DNA from 3 places in the Frankia sp. CcI49 genome. Region 3 is predicted to be linked to each of the others. Evidence: riboswitches for the same ligand, from Rfam matches in the RefSeq annotation. Region 3 holds a riboswitch; each other region holds the start of a gene.
What was found. A riboswitch is a leader RNA that binds a small molecule or an ion and turns the genes downstream of it on or off. The one in region 3 is predicted to bind cyclic di-AMP.

Region 1 (11,475 bases), on a different contig from region 3:
CGGGGATGCTCAAGGCGGTAGGAGAGCCCGATCTCCCGGCTCGCGCCCGGATCAAGCTCCAGGTTCCAGGTCAGCAGCCCCAGCTCGGTGTGCTCGGCCGCCGCCGGCTCGGCTGACACGTCCCGCACGGTGATGCTCTCGTGCCGCGGCACCGGCACCTGATCGCGGACCGTCACCCGGGCCCGCATGGACGCGTAGTTGGTCACCAGGATGGTGTAGGCGACGTCCGTCCGGCGGACGTTGCCTACCATGCGCCGGCCGGTGCTCCGGCGAGCCAGCCTGCGCTCGACCTTCACTCTGTCGTCCACCCCGAGCTGCAGCTCCAGCTCGCCGCCGGGCGGGATGAGGTCCAGCCTGCTGGTGCCGACGAACTCCCGCTCGTGGAAGACCGACACCCGCCCGGCCGGGAGCGTGTGCGCGGAGGTGTTCACGACCGCCGCCCGCAGATGGGCCTCCGCGGCCAGCTTCGGGACGGTCAGGTGGTCGAGAACCGCGTCGAGCTCGATCACGGCCACCGTCGCACGATGCGGGTCGCCGTCAGCGGGCACGGCCACCGGGCGCGGGGGACGGTAGGTGGACGCCGCGCCCGCCGACTCCAGCACCGCCGTGGCGGCGGCCATCGGCGGCGCCGGTACGGGCGCCCGCCGAGGCGCCGCGGCGAGTGGCATCGCGGCGCCCGCCTCGGTGGGCATGCCGCCGACCAGCACCGGGCCCCCGCCCGGCGCCGCGAGCGCCCCCCGGATGTGTACGGACTCCGGCGTACGCCGGATGTCGACGAACTGCGGGTCCAGTTCGGGAAGCCTGAATCCGCTGGCGGGACGGGCGGTCGACAGTCGAAGATCGGTCGCGGGCCAGTCCTCACCCGTGCGCTGGCTGATCATCGCGAACCAGGTCAGCGTCACCCGCTCGCCTTCCAGCCGCGCGTCGTAGCCGGACACCCACGAGGCCGACCCGACCAGGTAGGAGACCTCCATCTCCGCCATCTCCGCGGCGGTGTCGCTGTCCGCCGGCAGCTCCAGATCGGCGGGCAGCTCCAGATCGACGAGGACCGCGCGGGTGTCGGGCACCGGCTTCGCCCCGCGGGACTCGATCAGCCGGCCGATCATCGTCAGTTCCTTCTCCGCCTCCTCCCGCCGCCTGGCCAGCTCCCGCCGACGCGCGTGCACACCGGCGATCTGTGCCGCGAACGCATCGCCGACGGAGACCAGCTGGCCGGCGGCATCGACGTCCCCTGGGCCGGCCGGACGTCCGCTGCCGGCAGCCCAGCCGCGGGCCAGCGCGCCCGCCCCCACCCGCGCGGCGACGTCGAGGAAGGTGCGGCGGGCCCGCTCGGTCTCGTCCTCGTCGCCGATCTCGGCCAGCAGCGCGCGCAGCTCGTCCTGACGGGCACGCAGGTCTGCCAGGGCACCGGCATCCGTTGTCGCCCGCGCCTGGGACACCACCCGCACACCCAGTACCCGGGCCGGGCCCGTCCCGCCCACCCGCACCGAGTTCTCGTCGAGGCCGATGGGCAGGCCGCCCACGACCGCCTCGACCCGGGTCACGCCCTCCGGCAGCGCGGAAAGATCGAGTGGGCCTCGACGGGTCACCCTGGCGGCGGTGGGGTAGACGACAACAGCTGTGATCGGCGCGTCCAGCGCCACCGCGGCGGTTCCAGCAACCGCGGCGGCCTCGGTGACCGCGTCAGCCTCGTTCGGGGTGTCCGATGTGTCGTCCGCCACGGCAGCCATGCGGTCACCCTACGGGCAAAACGATCCTTGATCGCCGGTGGCCCGCAGACCCTGGCCAGCCCTGGTCGGCCCTGGCCAGCCCTGGTCGGCCCTGGACGGGTCAGGACGGGCTCGGTCGGGCCCACCCGTCGGGGCAGCCCCGTCGCCGCGCCGTGCCCCCGGTCGGGTTCGCCGGCACGGCCCCGCCGGCCGTGCCGGCTCCGCCGGGACGTCGTCGACCGCCGGGTCGGTCGACCGGCGCGCAGCGTCACCTGTCTCGATCATCGAGCCGCGAGTCGCGATTACCCTGCGACACGACGAGGGTGGCCGTACGGCCACCGGAGGCCCTCGGCCTGATCCATCCGCCGGCGGCGACCATGGGGCAGGTCGACATCACGGCCACGCGGCGCCCGTCCGGTTCCCTCCCGCCGATCTCCCGCCCGGCGGCACAATCCCCCCAACTCGACCATCTCATCGCGCGCCCAAGAACCCAACCGCCGTGGCCGGTACCGATGATCAGATCCGACACCGACCATCGCAGCACGGACAATCCGCCGGGACGGGTCTTCCGTCCGTGCCGGTGCGAAGTCGCGCGCCGAACCGCCGCGCCGAACTGCCGCAACGGGCAGGTGGACCGACCGACGAAAGCCTTACCTCCCAGCGGCGGGCCGATCTCTTTCCCCGCCGGGAAGAGCAGCGTCGAGCAGGTCACCCGACAGCCGCGGGCCGCCGTGGCGCGGGGCGGCAGCTGCCGCGCACAGCAATGCCGAGAGATCCGGGCAAACCGCCCCGGCTGTTTACCGCGCCGCCGTCGGCCAAACTGATCAGCGTTGCCCGACACACGCCGCAAGCATCTGGGCAGACGAAAACATGGCCCGGTGAGCCCGTCGCGGATCGCGCCGGGGATTTCTGACGATCGCCGCAGGTTCGCCGGTGGGATCTGGCGGTTGCCGCTGGTGGTGACAGTGCGGGGGGCGGGCGATCTCCTCGGCCACGGGGCCGCCCGCGAGCCCGGCCGTAGCTGCCGGGCAGGGTCTGAGGATTGCGGTCACGAGAACAGCCGCAATCCTCGACTCCTCGAACCGCGGCTTCGAGCTGCCACCACGCCCGCCACCACCGCCGGAGGGGACCTGAGGATTATGGTCGCGAGAACAGCCGCAGTTTTCGACTCCGCGAACCGCGGCCTCGAGCCGCCGCCGTGACCGCCACTGCCGCCGGACGAGATCTGAGATCTGAGATCTGTGGTCGCCAGGGCGCGGGTGGCAAAAATCCCGAGAAGCGGCGGATCCGGGCGAGCGAATTCGGCTGGGCAGCCCGGGCTCGTCCGCCAACGGCGATCCCAGCCAGGTCCACCCGACTAACCGGCCTTGATCGATGTTGTTGCACGACAGGATCCTATTCTTAGGAAACCGTCCAAAACCGGTTCACATACTTGCTCCACACGGCGCCATCCGGATCCACCGACACATCCACACGGATCGGCTGCACACTGATGATGACGATGACCGGGCATCAGCCACGATCGCGGCTCCCGGCCATCGCCACCCGCACCCCGCCCATGCCACGGGGCCATGACGGTCGTCGCGATCGATCACAGGCCACAAGCCACATCACTTATTGTGACGATCAGTCGGATGGCATCCAGTGGCCAGAACGGCGCAAGCCACTCGCCCGCCGCTTCGCTCCGTCACATCCGAAACCTTCCGTTGTCGACACGGAGATCTCCGATCGCTGGATCACACGGCAACCGATGATGATCCATCCAGTCGGGTGCATCCGTTGGTCGACACCCGTCTGGTGGCCTCGACGCGCGCCGTCGTCCGTTGACTATGTGCCGGATCCTGCCGACCGCACGCCTAAAATCCCATGCGTCGACTAACGTAACCAACCGTGTCGGAACTTCGGCGATGGTCGAGAGCGGGGCGATGGTGCGCCTCCAGGCTGCCTTCCGCCCAGATCACGACGCCCCTCCAGCAGGCCCGCACCGCAGGCCGCGGCCGGAGTCAGCCATGACGCACCCCCAGCCGAGGCGACACGAGCTCTCGCTCCTGCCCGGCCGCGGCGATCTGATGGCCGAGCTCGCCAGCCGCCTGGAGGCTCTGGACGCGCTGCTCAGCCGGCTGGAGGACGCGGAGCGCCAGGCCGCGGACGCCGGCGAGCACATCATTCGCACCAGGCAGTGGCAGGAGGACACGGTCCGGACGCTCCAGGAGGAGCGAGCCCGGATGCGTCAACGCCAGCAGGCTCTGGACGATCTCGCCGAGCACGCGCGCGCGGCCGTCGAGGCCATGCAGAGCAGCTACCGCACTCTTCCGCCCGAGGTGACACAGCTCGCGATCGAGCTGCAGGTGCTCCACAACTCCGGGTTCCTGAGCCGCCGGAGCGGCCGTCCGCGCTGAGCCGGCCGTCCGCGCCRAACAACCGTTCCCCTGGGCAGGCCCGTCCACGCCGAGCCGGCCCGTCCACGCCGAGCCGCCGTCCGCGCCGAGCCGCACCCCTCCGTGGCCGTGCTTCACGGCCCGCTCCGGCGTCTGTTGCGGGCCGCCAGTTCGGAACTTCTCGTCACCTAAAGTGTTTGTCCGTGATCCTCGTGTGGCCGTCCAAAAACGTGACGTGAAGCTCAGCACCCCCTCTGACCTGGGCAGATGCGCTCCCGCAAGGGGCACTTCTTTGCACACTCGGTGTAGTTGGGGGGGACTAGTGTTTACCCACACCATCCGTGTGGACTAGTCTCGCTTGCGACGTCACGACAACACCGGGCCGAACGCCGAATCCTGCCCGCGGCCCCGGTGTCCCCTCCGAGTCGTCACCTCGGGCAGGAGCGGGGGACCCACCTCCACCGACCGGCACCAAGTAGTGGTGCGGGTCTAGGGGTGAAGTCCATCGCACGAAGGTCGCGCGACGGACCGGGCAGCCCAGCCCGAACCCGACAGCTCACCTCGCAGGCGTACGGGAAGGAACGCAACGTTGTCTGCGCAAAGCGTGCAGCTTGATACCGAGAGACGCCGGCAGCAGGAAGGCCGCGGCCGCCACCGGGCACCGTCAGCCCCCACGGCGTCGAGTCGAGCAAGAGCCAGGGCCCGAGCTGTGGCCGCCGTCACCACCGGGACTGTGGCAGTCTCCGGGGTCGCGCTCGCCGGATGTGCTCCGGACACCAACGCGGACGCTGCGTTTGATGAGGCGTCGAACACCGCCCCGATGACCCTCGCGACGCAGATCGGCTCGCGACTGGCCGTCGACGGGGCCATCCAGGTTGCGTCCGTGGCCGGCAGTGGGTCCACCACCGTGCTCGACGCCACCACCGACATCTCCGCGCCGACCCTCTCCTCGAAGGTCGACGTGGGCCTGCGGGTGACCAACCCCGAGGTCACCGTCAACGCGAACGAGCCGGTCAACATCGGTTTCTCGCTCTACGACGAGCAGACCAAGGCCCCGCTGGCCGACCAGCTCATCAAGGTCCAGGTCAAGCTGCCCACCGGGTGGGCGACCTTCCTGCACCTCACCACGGACGACCGGGGCCAGGCCTCCTACACGGCCCGAGTCCTGACGACCACCAACGTCACGGCGATCTTCGATGGTACGGACTCGCTGCAGTCCGCCCACTCCGAGAACGACGCCACCCTGACGGTTCGCCCCCCCGTGCCGGCGCAGGCCTCCCGTCAGGCCGTCCGCTCGACCGTCGAGGTCGAGACGCCCGTCGTCAGCGTGAACGTCGGAGCGAACACGATCGGCGAGAAGGCCGTCTACCTGGCATCGCTCCAGGCCGGCAAGCCGTACATCTACGGCGCGGAAGGCCCGAACTCGTTCGACTGCTCCGGGCTCGTGCAGTACGTCTACAAGCAGCTCGGCAAGAGCGTGCCCCGCACGACGGACCAGCAGTACGCGGCGACCACGCACATCTCCCAGTACAACAAGGCCCCCGGCGACCTGATCTTCTTCGGCACCCCGGGCAACATCTACCACGTCGGTATCTACGCCGGCGACGGCAAGATGTGGGTCGCCCCGCACAGTGGCGATGTCGTCAAGCTGCAGACGATCTACACCACTTCGTACCTGGTCGGCCGCGTCGCCTGAGCACCGTGAGTACCGGCCGGCCCACCTTGCTTTGCCGGCTGGCTCCGGGCTCCCCCCTGTTCACCTGATAAGCCGCACGCACTGACGGGGCAGCACGGATCGCCCTGTCCTCGGAACGAGCCGCCGCGCGATCTCCCCCTCCGGTCGCGCCCGGCTCCCGCCGCCGGGTCGGCGTTGGTCGGGATTGACTCCGGCCCGGCGGTCACCAGATCCGATGTGTGGTCCCCTGCACCGGACCGCAGCCTCACCTTCCGCAGACCTGCGAGCACGCCCCGTAGCCCGCACCGCCAGGAAGTGCCTGACGCCGCGCGACTCGCGCTCGCCGCGTGACCGTCTCGACACTTCCAGCACTTAGGCCGTTGCGACATCATTCTACTTCGGCATAAGCGGTGTAGATGCGGCGCAAACCGTCCAGAATGCGACCATCGGGCATCAACACCTGCCGCATAAACAAAACAGAACCACACGCGCCACCCACCCGGATCCGCAGATCGTAGATCCTTCCGGTGGGATGGACGTCAGATCCCCCCCCATCTGACGTCCATCCGGCCGGAAGGCCTCGGACTCCGCTGGTCGCCGTTCCGATCCCCCCCCCATTGGACCGGCGGCCAGCGGACCCTCCGCCACCCGGCCTCCTTGTGGCCTGTCGACGCCGTTACCCCCCTCCCGGCGACGCCGACAGGCCACGCGGGCCCCGACCGTGACTCCTCACCGGGATCACGGTCGGGGCCCGAACAGGAAATCGGCGCCGACGGCCGGAGGCAGCACCTCCGGCGCCCCTGGAGCCAGCCGAGAGGCAAGACCGGCAGGCCTGCCGATCCAACCTTCACCGGATCCGCAAGACCCGAATTGGCCAGCGGCTCCGCGACATCCTCGGCCGCCGCCGGACATCCGAGCTAAGTGACTAGTTCTTTGCAACTAGAGCAACTCGGCTGGAGTATGACGTGGCGGCCGATGCGGGGCCGATGGAGTCAGATGCGGGGCCGACCCCGCACCCCACACCCGTCCTCGTCGCACCCACCCTCGTCCCACCCGTCTCGTCGAGCCGGACTGTCTGTCACACGGTCCGGTGCAGGTCGCGGGAGAACTTCCACAGGGCGTCCGTGACGCCCTTGTCCCACTCGGTCTCGGCGAACCGGCCATGCGGCGTGACGTTGTCGCAGGTCGGCCCGGGCTCGGTGTCGAACTGCCCCACCACGCCGACCGCGGCGTAGATGGGCGTCGCCGAGGTGCAGGCCGCGAGCAGCGCCAGCCGGGCCCCCTCGCCCATGCCCCAGAGGTACACCCGGTCCAGGTCGATGTCGGACCGCTTCTCGTCCATATAGCGCACGACGTCGCTCAGGTACTGCACGTCCGCGCCTTTCGGGTCGTCCAGTCGCCAGGTTCCGGCGACGGCCTCCGGGAAAGCGAGCGCGAGATCCTTGCGATTCGCCAGCGAGGACACCTTGCTCCCCTCTTCCAACGTCTTCGCATCCGAATTGTCATCGTGCAGGATGATTACCAACGGCAACGGGTCGCCCGGATCAGAAGGCGCCTGGACGAGCAGTTCCCGGCCGGCCGAGGGATAGCTGTCCGGGATGGTCGCCTTTTCGACCTTTGGATGGCCCCGTCCCGCGGCCAGCCACCAGACGACCACCAGCACGACGCCAATGATGATCACGTTTCTCTTGTTCTTGCCCCACCAACCGGCAAGGGGATTCGACGCCACGATGCAACCGAACCACACCCCACGCCCGGAAATCGCCTGATTCGAAGCAGCGCGTCCCGGCAGACCCGTTCAGGACGACGCCGGAAGCGCCGGACGACGCCTGGGACAACGCCCGGACGACCATCACGCCACCCCGCCGCCCCCGCGACTGCCGGCCACCGGCGCGGGTGTGCTCAGCCCTCCGCGAGCGCGTGAGCTCTGGCGTCACGCAGGATGCCCACCTCACGCGGGCCGTCCAGCGGCGCCAGCGGGCCGTGCACCCAGGTCAGCAGCAGGTCGGCCAGGGCCGGGTTCTGCGCCAGCACCGGCCCGTGCAGGTAGGTGCCGATGACCTTCCCGTCGACGACACCATCGGTGCGGGCGGGCGTCCCGTCCCCGACGCCGACCCGGACCGTGCCGAGCGGGATGCCGCGGAAGCCCGGCAGCGGGCGGGTGCGCCCGCCATGGTTCTCATAGCCGTAGAGCGTCGGCAGGCCCAGCTGGGGGCTCGGTTCCACCACGATGTCGCCGACCGCGCGCGGCGGCGGCGGGACGTCCGGTGGTTCGAAGGAACGGCGGGTCTCGACGTCGATCAGGTTGACCCCGTCGTGGATCTGGCCGTTGCCCGCCGGGAAGGTCGCGCCGATCACCTGGTAGCCCGCGCAGACGGCCAGCACGGCCGCGCCGCCGGACACGGCGCGCAGCAGCGAGCGGTTGCGGCGCATGCCGTCGGCGGCCAGCACCTGCGGCTCGTCCTCACCGCCGCCCAGCAGGTAGATGTCGCAATCGGCCGGCACCACCTCACCGGCCGGCACCTCCACGATCTCCGCCCGCAGCCCACGCCAGCGCAGCCGCTGGGCCAGCACGATCGCGTTGCCACCGTCGCCGTAGGTGCCGAGCAGCTCCGGATAGATCAGCGCGATCCGGGTCGCCGAGGGGCGGATCACCGGGTGGTCCGCACGAGCAGGTCGCGGAACGCCGTGTAGTTCGCGACGACGTCCACCACCTTGTCGTTCGCCGCCGCGGCGGCGGCCTCGGCGTCGGCATGGACGCTGTGAGGAACCTCGGCATAGGCCAGGCGCACGCTCATGTCCTCCTTGCGGCCCCCGGTGACGAGCACCTGGCGGCCGGAGAGCCGCTCGAAGGGCACATCCCAGATCCAGGACGGGTCACGCCCGTCCGCCGTCTGCGAATTGAAGTCGATCACGACCGGCCGCGGCGGCGCCGAGTTCAGCAGCTCCATCATCTCGACCCAGCCGGCCGGGTTCTTCGCCAGCAGCAGGCGGGCCTGATGGCCGTCCTGGCCCAGCGGCACCTCCTGGTAGCGGCCCTGGACGTCGCCGATACCCCGCATCGCGGCGAGCGCGTCCTCGACCTCGACGCCGAACTCGCGCGCGGCCGCGGCGGCCATCGCCGCGTTCGCGAGGTTGACCCGCCCCGGCAGGTCGATACGGGCGGGGATGCGCCGGCCGAACCACATCAGCTCACCGAGGCCGGCCACCGAGACGATCGGCTCAGGCCTGGCCAGGCCACACTCACACCACCAGCCGGCGGCGTTGCGGTGCAGCAGCCTGGCGCACTGCGGGCAGACCATCGCGTCCGCGGTCCAGTTCTGGCCGGCCGACACCCACACCTGGCGTGACCAGGTCATCGCCGCCCAGGCCACCAGCGGGTCGTCGACGTTCGCCACCACGACCGTGTCGCGCAGCTCGGCGCCCAGCTCGCGCCAGATCGCGGCGATCCGGCGGGTCTCGTTGGACCGGTCGAGCTGGTCACGCGAGATGTTGAGCAGCAGCACCACCCGCGGCAGGATCGCCCGCGCCACCTTCGGCAGCCAGATCTCGTCGACCTCCAGGGCCGCGGGAGAGTCGTACGGCGGCCTGGCCAGCGCGGTCATCACGCCGGGCGCCATGTTCGCGCCGCCGCCGTTCGACTTCACCGGGCCCAGCGTGCCCAGTGCGCGGGCCAGCAGCCTGGTGGTGGTCGTCTTGCCGTTGGTGGCCGAGACGCAGGCCGTCGGGCGGTTGGAGCCGACCTCGGCCAGCGCGCCCGGGGAGATCCGCAGGGCGATCTTTCCGCCGATCATCTCACCGGAGCCGCGGCCCAGACGGCGGGACGTACCCGACGCCAACCGCTCGGCCGCGAGCGCAAGCTGGGTACGGGCTGTGAGCCGGCGTGGCAGGGGTGTCGTCATCGCGTCTCAAGAGTGCCATGCGCCCGCGCGGGCGTGATGCGGGCCCTGCGCTCTGCCCCTGTTTCCACCGTGTCCCGCCCTGTCCCCGCCCTGTCCGCGACCGCGCACCGCGTGTCCTTCGCACGAGTTTGCCCAGGTAGGGGAATCACCTGACGTGGGTCGAGCCCGTCCACCGAGGCACATGTGAGGCCCACGCGAGGCACGTTCGCCCCGCGGCCACGCGGTCACGGTGCACTCATGAGTAGGAAGGCGCGGCCCCTGATGGATGAGTAGGGCACCCAGCGGTGAGAATCACAGAAGGGATACGGCATCACCCCGGGTCGGCAGGCCAGCGGGCCCCATGAGGGCACGCCCAGACCCGGCGGGAAGGGACGTGAGGACAGCCAGTGAGCACCAAGGGGATAGCGATCGCCCAGCACGGCGAACGGTGGACGGCACACGACCTCCACATCGCCGACATGGAGGATCTCGACTCGCTCGTCGACGCCATGCACGACCTCTCCTCCGGCACCGTCATCGCGTTCGTCGAGGAGGACGACGAGTACCTCGCCATCGTGCGGATCACCGCGCGGGATCCCGACCCGAAGGTCTTCCTTTCGGACCGCCGGGTCCTGTTGACCTCGGATCACGCCGAGCGCCTCTTCGCGGACGCGCTTCCGTCCATGGCGGGGTTCGACAGCGACGACGACTCCGACGAGGACACCCCCGTCGGCCAGGCGTCGCCCGTCGGCGACCTCGACCTCCTCGCCGATCTGGGGACGCCGGCCGAGGCGCTGCTCGAGCTGATCGCCGAGGAGGGCATGCTGCCCGCCGACGTGATCAGCGCCATCAGCGAGCGGGCCGGCGCCGGGGAGATCTTCGACGACGCCCGTGGCTGACGTCCCGGCAGGGGCGGCGAGTCCTGCGGGCGGGGCGGCCCGGGCCGCGGACGGCGGGGCGCCGCCGTCCGGGCCGGGCGTCTACCACGATCTGATGGGGCTCGCGCTGGCCGAGGCGGCGCTGGCCGAGACGGCCGGGGACGTCCCGGTCGGCGCGGTCGTCGTCGCCGCGGACGGGCGGATCCTCGGCCGCGGGCACAACGCCCGCGAGGCCGTCGGCGACCCCACCGCGCACGCCGAGGTCATCGCCCTGCGCCACGCCGCCGCCGAGCTCGGAGCCTGGCGGCTGGGCGGGACGACCCTCGTCGTGACCCTGGAGCCGTGCACCATGTGCGCGGGCGCGCTGGTACTCGCCCGAGTCGACCGCGTCGTGTACGGCGCGGTCGACCCCAAGGCCGGCGCCGTGGGCTCCTTGTGGGACGTCGTCCGCGACCGGCGGCTGAACCACCGCCCCGAGGTCATCTCCGGCGTCCGCGCGCAGGAATGCTCCGACCAGCTCGCCGCCTTCTTCGACGGCCGCCGCACCCAGCGCCGCCCCCGCGACGGGACGGACCGGCCGGGCTGAGCCCGGTCCGCGCCCCACCAACCACGCACCCCGACCACCCGCCCACAGACCCGACCGTGGCAGGCGAGCGGGACCGGACGGCGGGGCGCCCGAAGCTCCACCCACCCCGGTGAACCGAACCGGGACGACATCGCGTAAGCTAACCCGCGGTGGAGTCGCCTAGTGGCCGAGGGCGCACGCCTCGAAAGCGTGTGAGGGGGCAACCCCTCCGTGGGTTCAAATCCCACCTCCACCGCTCCGATGGCTGACGTGTGCCCACCCCCTGAGGGGTGGGCCTGGTCGGTTCGGTTATGTCTGCCGGGGGCGGGCCCCCCGAAACCCCCCGACCCGAAAAGCCCGTGGCACCGGTACCTGACGTGTGCCCACCC
Region 2 (4,510 bases), on a different contig from region 3:
AGCTACGAACCCGCCTGGGCGCTGAGCGCGATCGTGGGGCGGTTGACGTCATCCGTGGACGGACATCCGCAGCAGGCGTTCTTCTTCAGTCAGGGCCGGTTCGTCGGAACCGACAGCGTCCCGAGTGCGAACGTGCGATGGGTGTGGTCCACGAGCGACACCGTGGCGCTTCAGTACGACCTGTACCGCCCTGATGATCCGATGTGCTGCCCGTCGGCGGGGGCGGCCACGGTGCGCTTCCGGTGGAACGGCACCGCGGTGCAGGCGCTCGACCCGATCCCGACCAACGACTGGTCGGCTCCGACGAGCCGCCGCTGAGCCGGCCATGTTCTACGTCCTGTAGAAAAGACGTCATGGGCGTGGTCTACGACATCGTTGTTGTGTTTCACCTGGTCGGGATGGCCATGATTGTCGGAGGGTGGCTCGCGCAGATCCGCTCGCCGCATCCGGTCATCACGCCCGGCATCCTGCACGGCGCCCTCGTCCAGATCGTCACAGGCATGATCCTGGTGGGGCTGGCGTCCAGCGGGGCCGTGGACCGGGACGTGGACAACGCCAAGATCGCGGTCAAGCTCGTCGTCGCGGCGGCCGTCGCCGGCATCGCCGTCGTGGGCAACGCCCGCGGCCGCGAGGCGCCGGCGGCCCTGGCTCACGCCGCAGGTGGGCTCGGGGTGGCCAATGTGGCGATCGCGGTGCTGTGGTGACGATGGCAGCCGGGCGGGCCTTCACGGCCCACGGGTGATCGCGGGCTGCGGGCTGCGGGCTGGGGACTGCGGGCTGGGGACTGCGGGCTGGGGGGGGCACCGGGCGTCGGCGGGATGGCCGACGCCCGGTGCCTCGTGCGTGCAGCCGGTGCGGGGGCGCCGAGTCAGTGCCCTTCCGGTGCCTCGACCAACTCGGTGAGCACACCGCCGACACCCTTCGGGTGCATGAAGGCGATGCGGCTGCCGGCCGTGCCGTGCACGGGCGTCTTGTTGACCAGGTCGAAGCCGGCGACGGTGAGCGCCGCCAGCGCGGAGTCGATGTCACCCACGCCGTAGGCGATGTGGTGGATGCCCGGCCCCTTCTTGGCCAGGAACTTGCCGACCGGGGTGTCCTCGCGGATCGGCTCCAGCAGCTGGACGTAGGAACCGCCGGTGTCGCCCTTGTGGACCAGCAGCATGGCCTCGCGCACGCCCTGCGCCTCGTTGGTCTCCTGATGCGCGACCGTCAGGCCGAATGCAGCCTCGTAGCGAGGAATGGCCTCCTCCAGCGAGGCCACGGCGATCCCGACATGGTCGATCCTGGTCAGCACAACATCGCTCCTGGTCGTAGGACGGTCGGCCCGTGGCGGCGTCCGGCCCGGGCCCAGCCTCCKAGAGTGCCCGGATACGGCGTTGCGGTCCACTGAATCCAGTACGCCGTGTCCCGGTCACCACCGACCTGTGGCGCGCGTCACCCCGGGCCTCGTCGAAGTTTCATGACGAGTGGTGCGGGAAGGTCCCAGTCACCGCAGTCGGTATGAATTCCCCGCTCGGACCCACAAGAAGATCCGTGTTGTCTGTAGTGATTAATGGAAGGCGTGTAACGGTGCCTGGAGCTCGGCTGGATCGCATTTCTGCCGAGTCGATGCCAGGGGTGCGGCTTATCGCCGGAAAACGCGGCGTCCCCGCCGTGACGCCTCTGGATGTCCAGGGGCCCGCGGCGGGGACGGTGCGTCGAGTCGATCGACGATTCCGATCAGCTTACGAGGGGCAGCTGATCGATCGGTCGCTCGCTCGGGTATTCGGTTGTGCGGCCGATCAGCCGAACAGGGCCTTGTGGGTGAGCGGGCCGATGACGCCGTCGGGCACCAGGCCGTGCTTCTTCTGGAAGTCGATGACCATGTGGTTGGTCTGCGGTCCGAAGTAGCCGTCGACGACGATCGGGTAGCCGAGCTTACGCAGCTGGTCCTGCACCAGGGAGACATCCCAGCGGGGGCCGGACACGCCCAGCCGCATGTAGCCCGAGTCGACGGCGCGGTTGGCGCTGGTGGACGGCGCGGTGGACACCGTGGTGCTCACCGAGTTGCCCACGGCCGCGGCTGCTGCGGCTCCACGAGCCAGGTACTTCGTGTGCATGCCGTTGGTGTAGGCACTCCACGCGGTGATGCCCTGGCTCTGGCAGACCTGCCGTGCGGCCCAGGCGTTGACGTTCGGGTCGTAGAGGTCGCGGTTTCCGACCCAGCTGGCATGCGCGCGCATGTTGATCTGCCACAGGCCGCGGGAGTCCTCGCCGACGGTCGCGTGGGCGGTGGTGTTGCCGCCGGACTCGGCGAGCGCGACGGCGACCCAGGTGCTCAGCGGAATTCCGCGGCAGGAGTTCAGGCCGGCGTTCTTCGCCGCCTGCGCGATGCTGGTGTCCGAGATTACCGCCGCGCTGGCGGGGCTCGCGGTGAAGAACAGGCCGGCGGATGCCCCGATGACGCTCGCCGCGGCAACAGCAGCGGAGCGACCACGGCCTCGGCGGCGGACGCTGGGGGACTTGCGGTGCTTTCCGGTCGACATCAAGATATCTCGTTTCTACGTTGAAGAGCAGGCGGGTAGGGCGTCTTCGGGCGCCAGTGATCCGTACACGGATCAATGAGTCGCGACGAAATGGGGTCGCGAAAAAAGGCGCACGAATGGACGCGCGTTCTGCTATCGGCGTGAAATTTGTCCGGGCCCGAGCGGGCCCCAGATCTCCGGTGTCAACCCCGGGTTACGGGCGCGGCGTTACCGCGGCGGCGTTCCGGGGGACGGATGCAGTCCCGGCTGCTATTCCAAGCATGCGTACACGCAGATCCTTCCCGTACGCCTGCGAGGTTAGCTGTCGGGTTCGGGCCGGGAAGCCCGGTCGGCGCGCGCTGCGCGGCGACTTCACCCCGAGGACGGCCGCCTGGGTGCGGTGGCCATCCGGAGGAACCTGGTTCCCCCGCTTCTGCCCTGGTGGTCACTAGGAGGGGACGACGGGCCTAGGGCAGAACTCGGCGTACGACCCGTCGCTTGTTTGGTGCCAACACACCGTAACGAACTACTAAGGGTAGTCGCAAGTCCCAGTTTTTGCCCTTTTGTGGCGCTACCTAGTCACGATGCGTACAACAGGTTGGTGTATGCGCACTGTACGCGACGAAGAGGGGGAGGGGGTCCGCCGAGTACCGCCGGTGCCGCCGATGTGGTGTATGCGGCGTTCTGCCGGCTGCTTGAGCTGCGCGTGGTGACCGGGTCGTCCGCGGAGGGTGGTGACCGATCCGCAGTGATCCCTGGCAGGCCTGTCGGCTCGCGATCGCCGAATCGGCTGTGATGTGCGTAGCATCTCCGGCGAGAGTGGAATACCGGACCCCTGCCCCGTCCCCGTGGGGCCCTCGCCGACGTCCTACGGTGACTGGCGGGGCGGTTCCGCGGAACCGCCCCATACGTCGCGGGCAAGCTGGCGGTGTGGGCGCTCTCCCGTCGACCGCGCCGTCAGGAACAGGCTCGCCCGGCCAGCGGACCGGGCGAGCCCGAGCGGATGTGCGATGTGATCAGACCCAGCCGGACATCGGGTAGGCCGTCATCAGGTCGCGCACCTCGCCGGCGATGCGGCTGATGGTGGTCTCGTCGTCGTCGCCCGCTGCCTTGACGGCCTCGTCGATCCAGCCCGCCAGCGTCGGCATCTGCTCCGGCTGCAGTCCGCGGGTGGTGATCGCGGCCGTTCCCAGCCGGACGCCGGACGGGTCGAACGGCTTGCGCGGGTCGAACGGAACGGTGTTGTAGTTGAGCTCGATACCGGCCCGGTCCAGCGCCTTCGCGGCCGGCTTGCCGGCGACGCCACGGCTGGTCAGGTCGATCAGGATCAGGTGGTTGTCGGTGCCGCCGGTGACGAGGTCGAAACCGCGGGCGGACAGCGCCTCGGCGAGCGCCTTCGCGTTCGCGACGACGCGGTGGGCGTACTCGCGGAAGTCCGGGGTGGTGGCTTCGCGCAGCGCGACCGCGATGGCGGCGGTCGTGTGGTTGTGCGGGCCGCCCTGCAGGCCTGGGAACACCGCCTTGTCGAGGGCGGACGCGTGCGCCGCGTCCGACATGATCATCGCGCCGCGGGGCCCGCGCAGGGTCTTGTGCGTGGTGGTGGTGATGACCGGCGCGTGGCCCACGGGCGAGGGGTGGGCGCCACCGGCGATCAGGCCGGCGATGTGGGAGATGTCCGCCACGAGCACGGCGTCGATCTCGCCCGCGATCGCCGCGAAGGCGGGGAAGTCGATGGTGCGGGGGATCGCGGTCCCACCACAGAAGATCACTTTTGGTCGGTGCTGGAGCGCGAGGTCGCGCACCTCGTCGAGGTCGACCCGCCCGGTGTCCTGGCGTACTCCGTACCGGACCCCCTGGAACCAGCGGCCGGTGGCCGACACCGTCCAGCCGTGGGTCAGGTGGCCACCCGAGGGCAGGCCCATGCCCATCACGGCGTCGCCCGGCTGCAGGAACGCCAGGTAGACGGCCAGGTTGGCAGGCGAGCCGGAGTACGGCTGGACGTTCGC
Region 3 (10,868 bases):
GGAACTGTAGCGAGATCTACCTACATGACGCAAATCCCGCTGGCCAGGGCGGGATCGGAAAGGACCATATCGGAGTCACCCGAACGGGCCAATTGACGGATGGGTGGAGGAGATGGTCATCACACCCGAACCGCGCCACATTACCGTCCCCTCGACATCTCGGACGCACCGGGGGTCCGTCATGCGGCTGGCGCCCCTGCCGGCTTCAGGCCGGGACGGTCCATGACCCGAGGAAGGTCCATGACCGGCGATGCCCGCTCGGCGGCCCAGGCCTGGGCGCCCGGGGACACGGGGCGGCGCCAGGGAGGGTCGGCGGCGGGCGGTGGGGGGCCGGCGACGGCGCCGGCCACCGGCAGCTGGAGAGCGCCGACGCCACGCCCGCCTACCGGGATCGCCGGTGTGGGGCGGGTACCGATCTGGCCATGACCGGTGCGGTGAGGTGGCGTCGTCGAGGGAGGTCGTTCGGCGCGGCCGTGGAGGGAATGCGCGCCGAACGCATCCCGCGGGTGATCGAGATGATCGGCGGGAAGGCCGCGACGCCCGGACACCTGCCCCGAGGCCGGTACCGCTCCGGCGGTGGGGCTGTCCGGGTCCTGCGACACGCGGACCGTTGGGGCGCTCCGCGTTGCGTCCCGCGCGCCACGGCTGGGTCAGCGCCGGGCGGGCGGGCCGTCGCACGTCACGGCGACTGGATGAGACGCCTTCCGGGCTTGACGGACCGGGAGGAACGTCCCGTCGGGCGAGGTGCTCGACAACTCGGATGTGGACAACTCAGATGTGGATCAGGTGTGGACAACCGCGCTGGGACGGTGCAGCCACGGTCGGGTGGTTCCTGGGGCTCCTGGCATCACCGCGCCCGACCGGGACGGAGCGGGCGGGTGCGGTGAGCCTCCCCGGCGCGCGTCCGCGCTTTCGGGGCTGGGAGGAGGGAGGGACGAGGATCCGGTCGGACGGCCGTGAAGGCCCGCTCTCGCCGGAGCGGGAACGCAGTCGGTGGGCCGACCGTTGTCAGGCGAGGACGGCATGCACGCCCTCGACCGACTCCCGGTTCGCGGCGGGGTCCTTGTCAGCGTTGAGCCTTTTCCATCGTCGGCTCCGACCTGCGGTATCTCCGGTCGTGCACCATGAGATGGGAAGGCTCGTCGATCCGGTCCGGGCGGGGGCTTTCCCCGTGCAGCCGGGAGGGTTCGGCTGTGGAAGGCAGGTTGCCCTCACGGGGTGCTGGCTTTCGGTGCCGCGCGCTGGGGCCCGCGAATGAGCGGGCGGGCAGGCAGGCGACCGAGTGCTCCGCCGGGGCGGGCAGGCGTCAGCCGAAGGTGGCCGCCCAGGTCTGCGGGCCGAGGACGCCATCGACGATGAGGCCGCGCGCCGTCTGGAAGTCCCTGGCCGCGGCTGCGGACTTCGGCCCGTAGCAGCCGTCGACGGCGAGGGAGTAGCCGAGGGAGTTCATCTTTTCCTGCCAGGTCTTGATTTCGTCAGTGACCTGGTTGTGTACCGACGCGAAGTAGTTGCGCGTCAGAGGGGGCACACCCGTGGTGGCGACGGGCTGCGCGACCAGACTGGTTCGCTCGGCCGTACGGGAGGCCTGGCTGCCTGACCCCGACGACGACGCGCCGGGTGAGAGCTGGTCGCCGCCCATTCCGCTCCCGCACACCGGCCACTGGCCGAATCCGGAGCGGAGCGCGAGCTTCAGCGCCGCCTCGTCCTGCAGGGCGGGTGGAGCGGTGTGTGGAAGGCCAGAGTACCCCAGGCTCTGCCAGGTCCCGGCGGAGAACTGGTAAGCGCCATAGTAGCCGTTACCGGTGTTCGTCGTGTAGTTGCCGCCGGACTCGCATTGCCGCAGACCTTCCCAGGTCGTTGCGGCATTCGCCGGTTGGCTGATGGCGATTGTGCCTCCGACCGTCGCGACAAGGACGGATACGGGGACGAGGGTGCGGGCCCGGCTGCGGGTACTGCTGCGGCGTTGTCGGCCACTGGTACGTGCGTCGGACATGCGTGAGTTTTCCTTCCCCACGCCTGCGAGGTGAGCTGTCGGGTTCGGGCAGGGAACAAGCCCGGCCGCATGTCAGGAACTCCCAAATCCTGTGCCTTCGACAGCAAGGAAGACGGTTCCTCATTGCTGTCAACGGCCCTGCGGCTTCACCCCAAGGCCACCAGGTTCGGTGGCCGGGTATTGGTTCCCCCGCTCCTGCCATCGGGTTTTTGTTTCCGGCGGATGGGGGCAGGGATTCGGCGTGCACCCGTCGGGTGCCCGGCCTGTCTCCGGGCACGGCGAAGACCATAACCACAACGTCGGGCGAGGCGACAAGGATTGAATGGTCGACGTGAAGAAGAGCACACTCCCGCGCGCCTTCTTGAGATTGGCTGTGGGCCCTGGTATCGCGCGCGCACGCGCGCTCATTAACTTGGTGGGCGTTTCGTGGTGGAGGGTTCGGGTCGACTGATCACGCTCGCGAAAGATCACCGGTATTGCCTGCGGTGCGAGCTATTCGCCGGAATCGGAGCCAAGGCTACCGCTCACTGCGGATCTCGTCACTAACGAGGGTAAAAATTTATATTCTTGTACCGATGGGGGTTCGGGCGTCGCGTCATGTGAGATACGCAATCGTAACTATGAGTTAACGTAAGTGTATCTTTCGTCGCCGACGAGCCTGTCGGGGGGTCGGATCGAGGGCTCGGAGCGCCGCACCGCCGAGGCCTGGAGTGATCTTGTGAGGGTGCGTGCAGACTCGGGCGTCATCGTCGCTGTGGCACCCATGGTGCCTCTCGGTGTCTCTCTGGTAGCCGATAGTCACATCGGTGGCAATGTGGCGAATGGCCGGGCCCGTGGCGACCGGTCCGGCCAGCCCGCTGTGGACGGCGGCGCGAACTATGTCCCCGCGCTTCGGTGCGGGACGGGTCGGGAGAGCCTGCAGCGAGCCGGACGTTTCCCGGTCTGTCTGGACGAGGCCGGAGATTCCGGATGGCGGGRCCGCTGCCGCGGTGGTGCGTTCCGTCCACCGATTCGCTGCTTGGCGCTGATCCCTCACTGCCGTGCGAGCCCGTGGGTGGCCGAATCGGCCGAAGAGGCCACATGGCAGCCCACGCGAGGCTTTGCCCAGGCGTGGGCGGCCTTGGCATCGAGGTGTGGTCTGAGCAGGTCGTCGGGCCGCGTCTACTTCCGCGCGGGATCGGACCACTGTGGCCCTGAGGGTGTCCTGGCTCGGTATGGCGGGCGATGTGCCGTCGCCAGGCCGCACGATCTTCGTGGGGTTCTTCCGGGTGCTTGACGTCCCGGATCGCGGCCGGGCGCGGGCTGGTCACCCGCTGGAGACCTGTGAGTGAAATAGATCACACACTGCTGCCGGCCGGTCGTCCGGACGGGTGAACGTCAGCGGCCGGGCGTTGCCGGTTGAGATCACGTGCGGGCGTGGCGGGGGTGCTGGGCGGCCGGGGCGGGCCGTCGTACTGCCAGCGGCGACAGGGAGCCGGAGCAGTGGGAAAGGAGATGCCGGGAGCAGCGGGAGAAGGAGATAAGGAGAGGGAGATGGGAGACAAGGGAGATGGGAGACAAGGAGGAGAAGGAGGAGATGGAGGAGATGGAGACAGGGAGCGGGCGACGGGCCGCGGGGGAGCGGTGCGCCAGGAGCCGCGGGGAGCGGAGAGGCCAGGAGCCGGAGCCAGGCATGGGCGCGGCCGCGATCGGTGAGCCTTCTCGATCTCACGTTGTCGGGCGCTGTGGCCCACAGGCCAGAGCCGACGATGGAAAAGGCTCGGTCGGCGCGCACGCGGACGATGCACCGGGCGGCATCAGGCGAGCGGCATCAGGCGAGCGGAGTGCTCCCGGGAACGTGGGCGCCCCCGGGAGCATGAACGGACTACTGAGGTCCCTGCCGGACCAGCGTGGCCCGGCTCAGATGTCGGGCAACGGACCGGGCAGAGCCCGGATGACGTCGGTCAGACGCCGATCGAACGGCCCGCGGACCGCAGGTCAGAACAGGCCTGGGCGACTCGTGCCGCCATCGAGGTCTCCGCGGCCTTCCCGTAGGTGCGCGGGTCGTAGGCCTTCTTGACCCCGACCTCGCCGTCCACCTTCAGGACCCCGTCGTAGTTCCGGAACACGTGGTCCACGATGGGGCGGGTGAAGGCGTACTGGGTGTCGGTGTCGACGTTCATCTTGATGACACCGTAGTCGAGCGTTTCGCGGATCTCGGAGAGGTCCGAGCCGCTGCCGCCGTGGAAGACGAGGTTGAACGGCTTGGCGTCGGCACCGAGGCCGAGCTTCTCGGCCACATGCTGCTGGCCCTCGCGAAGGATCGCAGGCCGTAGCTGGACATTGCCGGGCTTGTACACGCCGTGAACGTTGCCGAACGTCGCGGCCAGCATGTAAGCCCCCTTCTCCCCGGTTCCGAGCACCTCGGCGGTGCGGAACATATCGCCGGGAGTGGTGTAGAGCTTCTCATCGATCGCGCCGACGACGCCGTCCTCCTCGCCGCCCACGACGCCGATTTCGACCTCCAGCACGATACGTGCGGCCCGACAGTCGGCGAGCAGCTCGTCCGCAATCTTGAGGTTTTCCTCGAGCTCTACCGCGGAGCCGTCCCACATATGGGACTGGAAAAGCGGATCCCGCCCCTGCGAAACTCGCTCACGAGAGATCGCGATAAGTGGGCGAATGTAGGTGTCGAGCTTGTCGGCCGGGCAGTGATCCGTGTGCAGCGCGATGTTTACCGGATATGCTTTGGCGACGTGGTGCGCGTACTCTGCGAGTGCCTCGGCCCCGAGCACCATGTTCTTGATGGTCGTGCCTGAAAGGAACTCGGCGCCGCCGGTTGAGACCTGGACGATTCCGTCACTGCCGGCCTCCGCGAAGCCCCGCAGCGCCGCGTTGAGGGTCTGCGACGAGGTCACGTTGATGGCGGGGTAGGCGTAGGCGTTCGACTTCGCCTGGCTGAGCATCTCGGCGTAGACGTCTGGGCTGGCGATGGGCATCGGTGGAGCTCCTCGAAAGGTCTAGGGGCGCCCGACCGCCCGGTGGCACCAAGCCACCGCGGGCCGTGGCGCCGGACGCGCCGCCGAACCCGCCACCACCCCCCGGAGATCCCGGGGCGCGGTTGCGCCCGACGCGTGCCGACGGCAGGTGTTGGCCGAAGGGTATGACGTCACCCGGCTCGGACGGGTGTGGTTCCACGTGACATCGCCGGAAGCTGGTCGGATGTCTCATCCTGATCGCGCTCCGGCGGCAGACTGGCCTCGTGGACATCGAAGACCTCTCTGGGATGACCCTCTACGCCATCCTCTTCGCGGTGATTTTCGTGGAGAGTGGGGTCCTGGTCGGCTTCTGGCTCCCCGGCGACACCGTGCTGTTCGGTGCGGGTCTGGTCGCAGCCGACCCGTCAGCCGACGTCTCGATCCTCGTACTCGCGCTCGGTGTGCCGGTGGCGGCGAGCCTCGGCGCCGTTGTCGGGTATGCGACCGGCCGTCATCTCGGCCGCCCCTACCTCGAACGCCGCCATGCGGGAGCGCTGGTTCGAACGGAGGACTTCTACCAGCGCTTCGGCGCGGCCACACTGATCGCGGCTCGGTTCGTGCCCTGGGCGCGGACGTTCGCCCCGGTGCTGGCCGGCGCGGTGTCGATGCCCAGGCACCGGTTCGGCGCGGCAGTGATCGCCGGGGCTGTCATCTGGGGAACCGGCCTGGTCCTGCTCGGCTATGCGGCCTCAGCCGTTCCCGGCCTGCGCGATGCCGCGGTCTGGATCGGGGTTGTGGTGATCGTGGTGTCCGTGCTCGCCGGGGCGGGGGGCGAGCTCATGCGCAGGCGGGTGGCCCGCTCACGGAGCGTGGAGGACCCCGCGGGTACGAGTGCGGGCTGATCCGCTCCCGTACCCCGCGTCGTCCCAAGCGCGCTGCCGCATTGGGTGTCCGTTGCTCGTTCTGTCGTGATCAGGTCCGTACGGTTACTGATCGTGGGCTTCGTCGGGCAAACGTGTGGTCGTATGAGCGATCACACCGAAGTGCCGATCACACCGAAGTGCCGATCACGCCGCGGCTGGAATGCGCGCGGAACCTCCTGAACGCGCGGGTACGGGCCGGTCGGATTCTGGCCGGCCGGGCCGGTCGCGCCCGGTTGGTGGACCCCGATCCCGCGGCGGACGGGTACGGAGGCCTTCCTGCCGGCCTTTGATCGTGTTCGTGGTCCTGCTGGGTCTGGCGGCGGTCTCCGGTGTGGGTGTGCCGAGCATCGGCGTTGCTTCGGTGGCGTTGCCGGCTTCGAGCGCCGAGGCGGCCAGCGCCGCGATGTCGGATCGCGGCGGTCAGCTTTCCGCCGATCACGCGCGTGTCGCGGCCGGTGTGGACACCGCGCCCGCGGGTGCGTCGAGGAGCCGCCTGCCCGCCGTGGTGATCCCCAGGGCGGCTCCGCGTCCGGTGGACGCACGCCGCACGGCGGACCCACCGACTGCGAGGCGGGCGGCGACTGCGCCGTCGGCGCGGGCGCTCGCGCACCCTGTGGTCGTCAGCCGTGGTGACGGCGAGATCCATGAGGGCACGGACGATGACGCCAGGGGGATCTCCGGGCCCGGTGGCAGTTCAGCGCAACCTGGCAGTTCGCCACAACCCGGTGGCACCCGGCCGAACGGTGGCCAGCCCGGTCGCACTGCGTCCGGTGCGACCGGCACCGACGCGGACGGATCGGGCGACGTCGAGTCCGGGCAGTCCGGGCAGCCCGGGCAGGTCGGTAGGCGACCGGTTGCCGCCGGTCAGGCCGCCGCGGGTGGGCCGGAGCTGCCCGGTGTCCCAACGACGGTCAACGGCCCGGCAACGGTCAACGGCCCGGTAGCGGTCGCTGGGCCGGAGCCGGCCGCCAGCGCGGGACCCGCAGGCCCCGCGCAGTCCGGTCCGGACAGCGTTACGGTCGCTTCCCGGCCGGAACCAGCGCCGGCTCAGCAGCCTTCCGCATCCGCCACCGGCGCCGAGCCCGCGACGGGCGCCGAGCCCGCCGCCGGCACAGCGGCCGACTCAGGCACAGCAGCCGTCGGCCCAGACGCAGCCGTCGGCTCAGGCACCGGCGCGGCCACCGGCGCGGCCACCGGCACCACGCCTGCCGCCGGCACGGCTACCGCTGCGGGCGTCGAGCCCGCCGCCGTGGCTACCGCCTCCGGCGCTGCCGCTGACAACAGTGCCGCGCTCATCGCGCAGGTCATCGCGCTCACCAACGATCAGCGCGCCGCGGTCGGATGCTTGCCGCTGGCGATCGACTCCCGCCTCAGTGCCTCGGCGCAGGCCCACAGCGACGACATGGCGAGCCACAACTACTTCAGCCACACCGGGTTGGACGGGAAGTCACCGTTCGACCGGATCACGGCCGCCGGCTACGACTTCTCGGTCGCGGCAGAGAACATCGCGGCCGGTCAGCGGGCCCCGGCAGCCGTGGTCGCCGACTGGATGGCCAGCCCGGAGCACCGGGCGAACATCGTGGACTGTGAGCTCACCCAGATCGGGGTCGGGTACGCGACCGGTGGTGACTACGGCACCTACTGGGTCGAGAACTTCGGCACCGGTGCATGAGAGCTGCTGGGCAGCACCACACATGCGGCACACGCTGCCTCGCTTCTCGGTGAGGCACCGCGAATCTGACCGGCCGGCGCCGGCGACCCGCCAAGTCCCTCTGAAGATCTGGCGATTCTGCTCGTTCGGGAGTCTGTCGCAGATGGCGCCGATCAAGAGCGCTGGTCGGTGGGCGGGGAGGTTCGCACTCCACGAACGCTGCCGGACCTCCGCCTCCGAGTGTCCGCTAGCCTGGCGGCCCGGTTTGGCGAGTCGCAAGAGTGAACGATTTTGGTCGGTGCAACGACCAAAATCCTTCTTTCTTGCGGGTGGCCAGGCGGCGTCGCGCCCATTTTGCCCCTTTTGAGGAACTATCGGTGCTGCGTGGCGGTGCGGGATCATCGATGGGTGGATGTGCGGGTGGGGTTCGCATCCCATGGGCATGGCTCCGCAAAGCCCATGCTGGTGGCCCGGCATCCGCCGCGCCCCAGGACTCTGCCACGGGCTCTCCGGCTCCGGCGACCACGAACCCCTCAGATCCTGGCGGCGGCAGCGGCAGCGGCAGCGGCAGCGGCGGCGGCAGCGGCGGCAGCGGCAGCACGGCCGGGGCGGCAAGTCCGCTCGCACCCGCCACCTTTGTGGACGTCCCATCTGTCCGGCGGCGAGCTGTCGGACGTACCGGGTACGATCTCTCGCCACCGACCCAAGGTCGGGCGGATCTCGTCCGGCGAGGTCGGCACCAGTAGATCACGTATTCTCTGGTCCAAAACGGACCGGTGTGTCGGATTCCGTCCGTCGGCACGCGCGGAGCGCGGACCAGCCGAGCGGATCGGGCAGCGGGTGGGAGGGCGATTGGCTCGGTCGGTGGTCACCGGCGCGGCCGGATTCCTCGGTGGCGCTGTGGCGCAGGAGCTCCGCCAGCGGGGCGACGAGGTGGTCGCGCTCGACGTTCGGCGTGGGCCCGGTATCACGCAGGCCGATGTGACGACCGCCGGCGACTGGGAGAAGGCGCTCGACGGTGCGGACCTGCTCGTCCACGCCGCCGCGGTGGGCATGGGCGGGGTCGGCGAGCTCACGCCGGTGCGGGCGGGCCGGGTGACACCGCCGAGCCGTGTCACCACCGCGCAGATGCGCAAGGTGCTGCTCGGCGGCACCGCGACGGTGCTGGACGCCGCCCAGCGAGCCGGTGTGGGCCGGGTGATCCACCTGTCCTGCGTGAGCGCGCTGGGTGGCGACACGCCGATGCTCGCCGACGAGTCCGCGCCGGTAGGTCTCACCGGCGAGCCACGTGCGGACGCGATCGCCGCGGCCGAGCAGACGGCGAACGCCGCCGCGGCGCACGGAGCGCCCGTCACCGTGCTGCGGATCGCGGACGCCTACGGCCCCCGTGCCGGGCGTTGGACGCTGTGGCCGGTGCTGCTGATGCGCGCCGGGCGGTTCGTGCTCGTCGACGGCGGCGGAGGCCGGCTCAGCCCCGTCCATGTCGACGATGTGGTCGCCGCGGTGACGGCGGTGGCCGCCGCTCCCGTCGATGTGGTCGCCGGCCGGGTGCTCCATGTGACCGGTCCCGAGGCGACGACCGGCGCCGACTTCTTCGGCCGCTATGCGGCGCTGGCGGAGGTCAGGCCGCCGAGATCGGTCCCCGCACGGCTGTGCGAGGTCGTTGACGCGGTTGATCGGCTGCCCGGCCGGTCTCGGTCGGCGTCAGGCCGCCGCCCCGGGCTGCTTCGCGGGCTTGGCGCCAAGCTCGTCGTGAACGTGGATCCGCGGGTGCGGGTGGATCTGGGCCCGCTGACCATCCAGGATCTGACCAGGACCGGAACGGTGTCCGGGCGCCGCATCGCCGAGCTCGTCGGCTGGGAGCCCCGGGTCGACCTCGATGAGGGGATGCGCCGGACCGGCGCCTGGCTGCGTGACCGGGGTTTGCTCGGCGTCACGGAGCCGGCGCGTCGTGGGTGAGGGCCCCACCCTCACCACAGCGCGGATGCGCGCACTTCCACTCACGGTCTGGAACGTCGGTTTCGTGGCCGAGGAACTCGCCCAGGCGATGGTCCTGGCCGCCCGAGGCCGGCCGGTGCGGCTTGCGGCCGGCGAGCTCTTCGGCGGTGCGCTCGACTCCGCGCCTGCGGCAGCGGATTCCGCGGCCACGGATCCGACCGGAATGCGCAGGGAGCTGAGGCGGCGAGTCAGCGCCGGCACCGGGATCCTCACCTGGGTGTTGCGCGGTCAGGACGGCGTGGCGCTGGGGCTGTTGGCCGCGGACACGCATCGCGCCCGCGCGGTGGTCGGCGTTCGGGTGAGCAACCCGTATCGGCGTGATGGTTTCGGCGGTGAGGCGGTCCAGGCGCTCTCGAGCTGGCTGGAATATCGGGGCCTGCTGGTCGGGAGCCGGATCGGGGTCGGCGACGTGGTCGGCAAGCGCCTGGCCCAGACGACGGCCTTCGTGCCGACCGGAGTACTGCTCACCGAACGCCGGAGATTGTGGATTCGGCCGCCCTTGTGATCACTCGGGGTGGCGCCGCAGTGCGTCGGTTGTCCGCTCGATGATCTGTTACGCAACGTTAGCATTGCCGGAACTGTTGGGCTGCTGGTGCTGAAGTGTGGCCTCTCGTGTGGGCTGCCCGTGGTGGGGCTGGAGGTGACGGGAGACGGAACGCCGCCGCCCGCGCAGTCCGGCCCCGACACCCCCCGAACGTGCCATTGGTGCTGGTCAAGGGCTTCCCCTTCACCTGTCAAGGGTGGTATTCGTGAAGACCCCTCAGGGGCGGGGTGTCGGCGATCCGACAAAGTTTCTTCGTGGTTTCGTGGACAGCCCGGCTCGGTCGGACACGCCGACGCCACGAGCCCCCTGTTCAGAACGTGACGTCCTGGGGCACCATAGGAGCTGATGTCGCCACCGGTAGTCGGTCGCCCAACGGTCGGCCGGTCCGGTTGAGGCATCCGCGACGAGTGGGGCCGTCGTGGCTCGGAAGGGGAACTCGCACCTTCGCGTCACCTGCGTCTGGAGGTCTGCACGATGAGCGTGGATGCCCGTAGGGAGGTTCCGGCCGGAACCCGACCGAGCGAGGTCACGTACGACCACCTGATCATTCCTCCGCACTGGCGCCGGCCGGCGGGTTCGGCTCCCGGGGCACCCAACACGCTTTTCCCGCGTGGCGAGCAGACAACCGCGCCGCCGCCCGGGCCCGCCGTGACAGGCGCGTCGCCGATCAACCCGGTCACCGGGCCGATGACGGGCCCGCTGCTCGTCGGCACCACCGCACGTGCGTTCGCCAAGCTGGACGATCTCGTGCGGCTCAGCGAGAACGATCGTGCGGTGATCGACGAACGGCGGGCCGAGGCGG

Region 1: it holds a riboswitch for cyclic di-AMP, as region 3 does, so the genes downstream of both, CcI49_RS30245 (C40 family peptidase) here and CcI49_RS21500 (transglycosylase family protein) in region 3, are expected to answer to the same signal.
Region 2: it holds a riboswitch for cyclic di-AMP, as region 3 does, so the genes downstream of both, CcI49_RS31455 (peptidoglycan-binding protein) here and CcI49_RS21500 (transglycosylase family protein) in region 3, are expected to answer to the same signal.

The regions. Positions count from the first base shown of each region.
Region 1 covers NZ_MOWP01000034.1:7,698-19,172, forward strand. The annotation lists gene CcI49_RS30230 (hypothetical protein) at 1-21, shown strand, start outside; gene CcI49_RS30235 (DUF4139 domain-containing protein) at 1-1,730, opposite strand, end outside; gene CcI49_RS30240 (hypothetical protein) at 3,719-4,108, shown strand; cyclic di-AMP (ydaO/yuaA leader) riboswitch at 4,504-4,671, shown strand; gene CcI49_RS30245 (C40 family peptidase) at 4,797-5,783, shown strand; gene CcI49_RS30250 (PHB depolymerase family esterase) at 6,841-7,443, opposite strand; gene CcI49_RS30255 (glutamine amidotransferase) at 7,665-8,417, opposite strand; gene CcI49_RS30260 (MurT ligase domain-containing protein) at 8,414-9,664, opposite strand; gene CcI49_RS30265 (tRNA adenosine deaminase-associated protein) at 10,051-10,542, shown strand; gene tadA (tRNA adenosine(34) deaminase TadA) at 10,637-11,107, shown strand; tRNA gene CcI49_RS30275 (tRNA-Ser) at 11,256-11,342, shown strand.
Region 2 covers NZ_MOWP01000036.1:28,044-32,553, forward strand. The annotation lists gene CcI49_RS31440 (LppP/LprE family lipoprotein) at 1-318, shown strand, start outside; gene CcI49_RS31445 (hypothetical protein) at 354-704, shown strand; gene mce (methylmalonyl-CoA epimerase) at 869-1,294, opposite strand; gene CcI49_RS31455 (peptidoglycan-binding protein) at 1,782-2,525, opposite strand; cyclic di-AMP (ydaO/yuaA leader) riboswitch at 2,798-2,999, opposite strand; gene glyA (serine hydroxymethyltransferase) at 3,521-4,510, opposite strand, start outside.
Region 3 covers NZ_MOWP01000025.1:40,452-51,319, reverse strand. The annotation lists gene CcI49_RS21500 (transglycosylase family protein) at 1,307-1,993, opposite strand; cyclic di-AMP (ydaO/yuaA leader) riboswitch at 2,000-2,245, opposite strand; gene fbaA (class II fructose-bisphosphate aldolase) at 3,937-4,971, opposite strand; gene CcI49_RS21490 (DedA family protein) at 5,259-5,852, shown strand; gene CcI49_RS39800 (CAP domain-containing protein) at 6,172-7,545, shown strand; gene CcI49_RS21480 (NAD(P)-dependent oxidoreductase) at 8,377-9,483, shown strand; gene CcI49_RS21475 (hypothetical protein) at 9,476-10,027, shown strand; gene CcI49_RS21470 (nucleotidyltransferase) at 10,541-10,868, shown strand, end outside.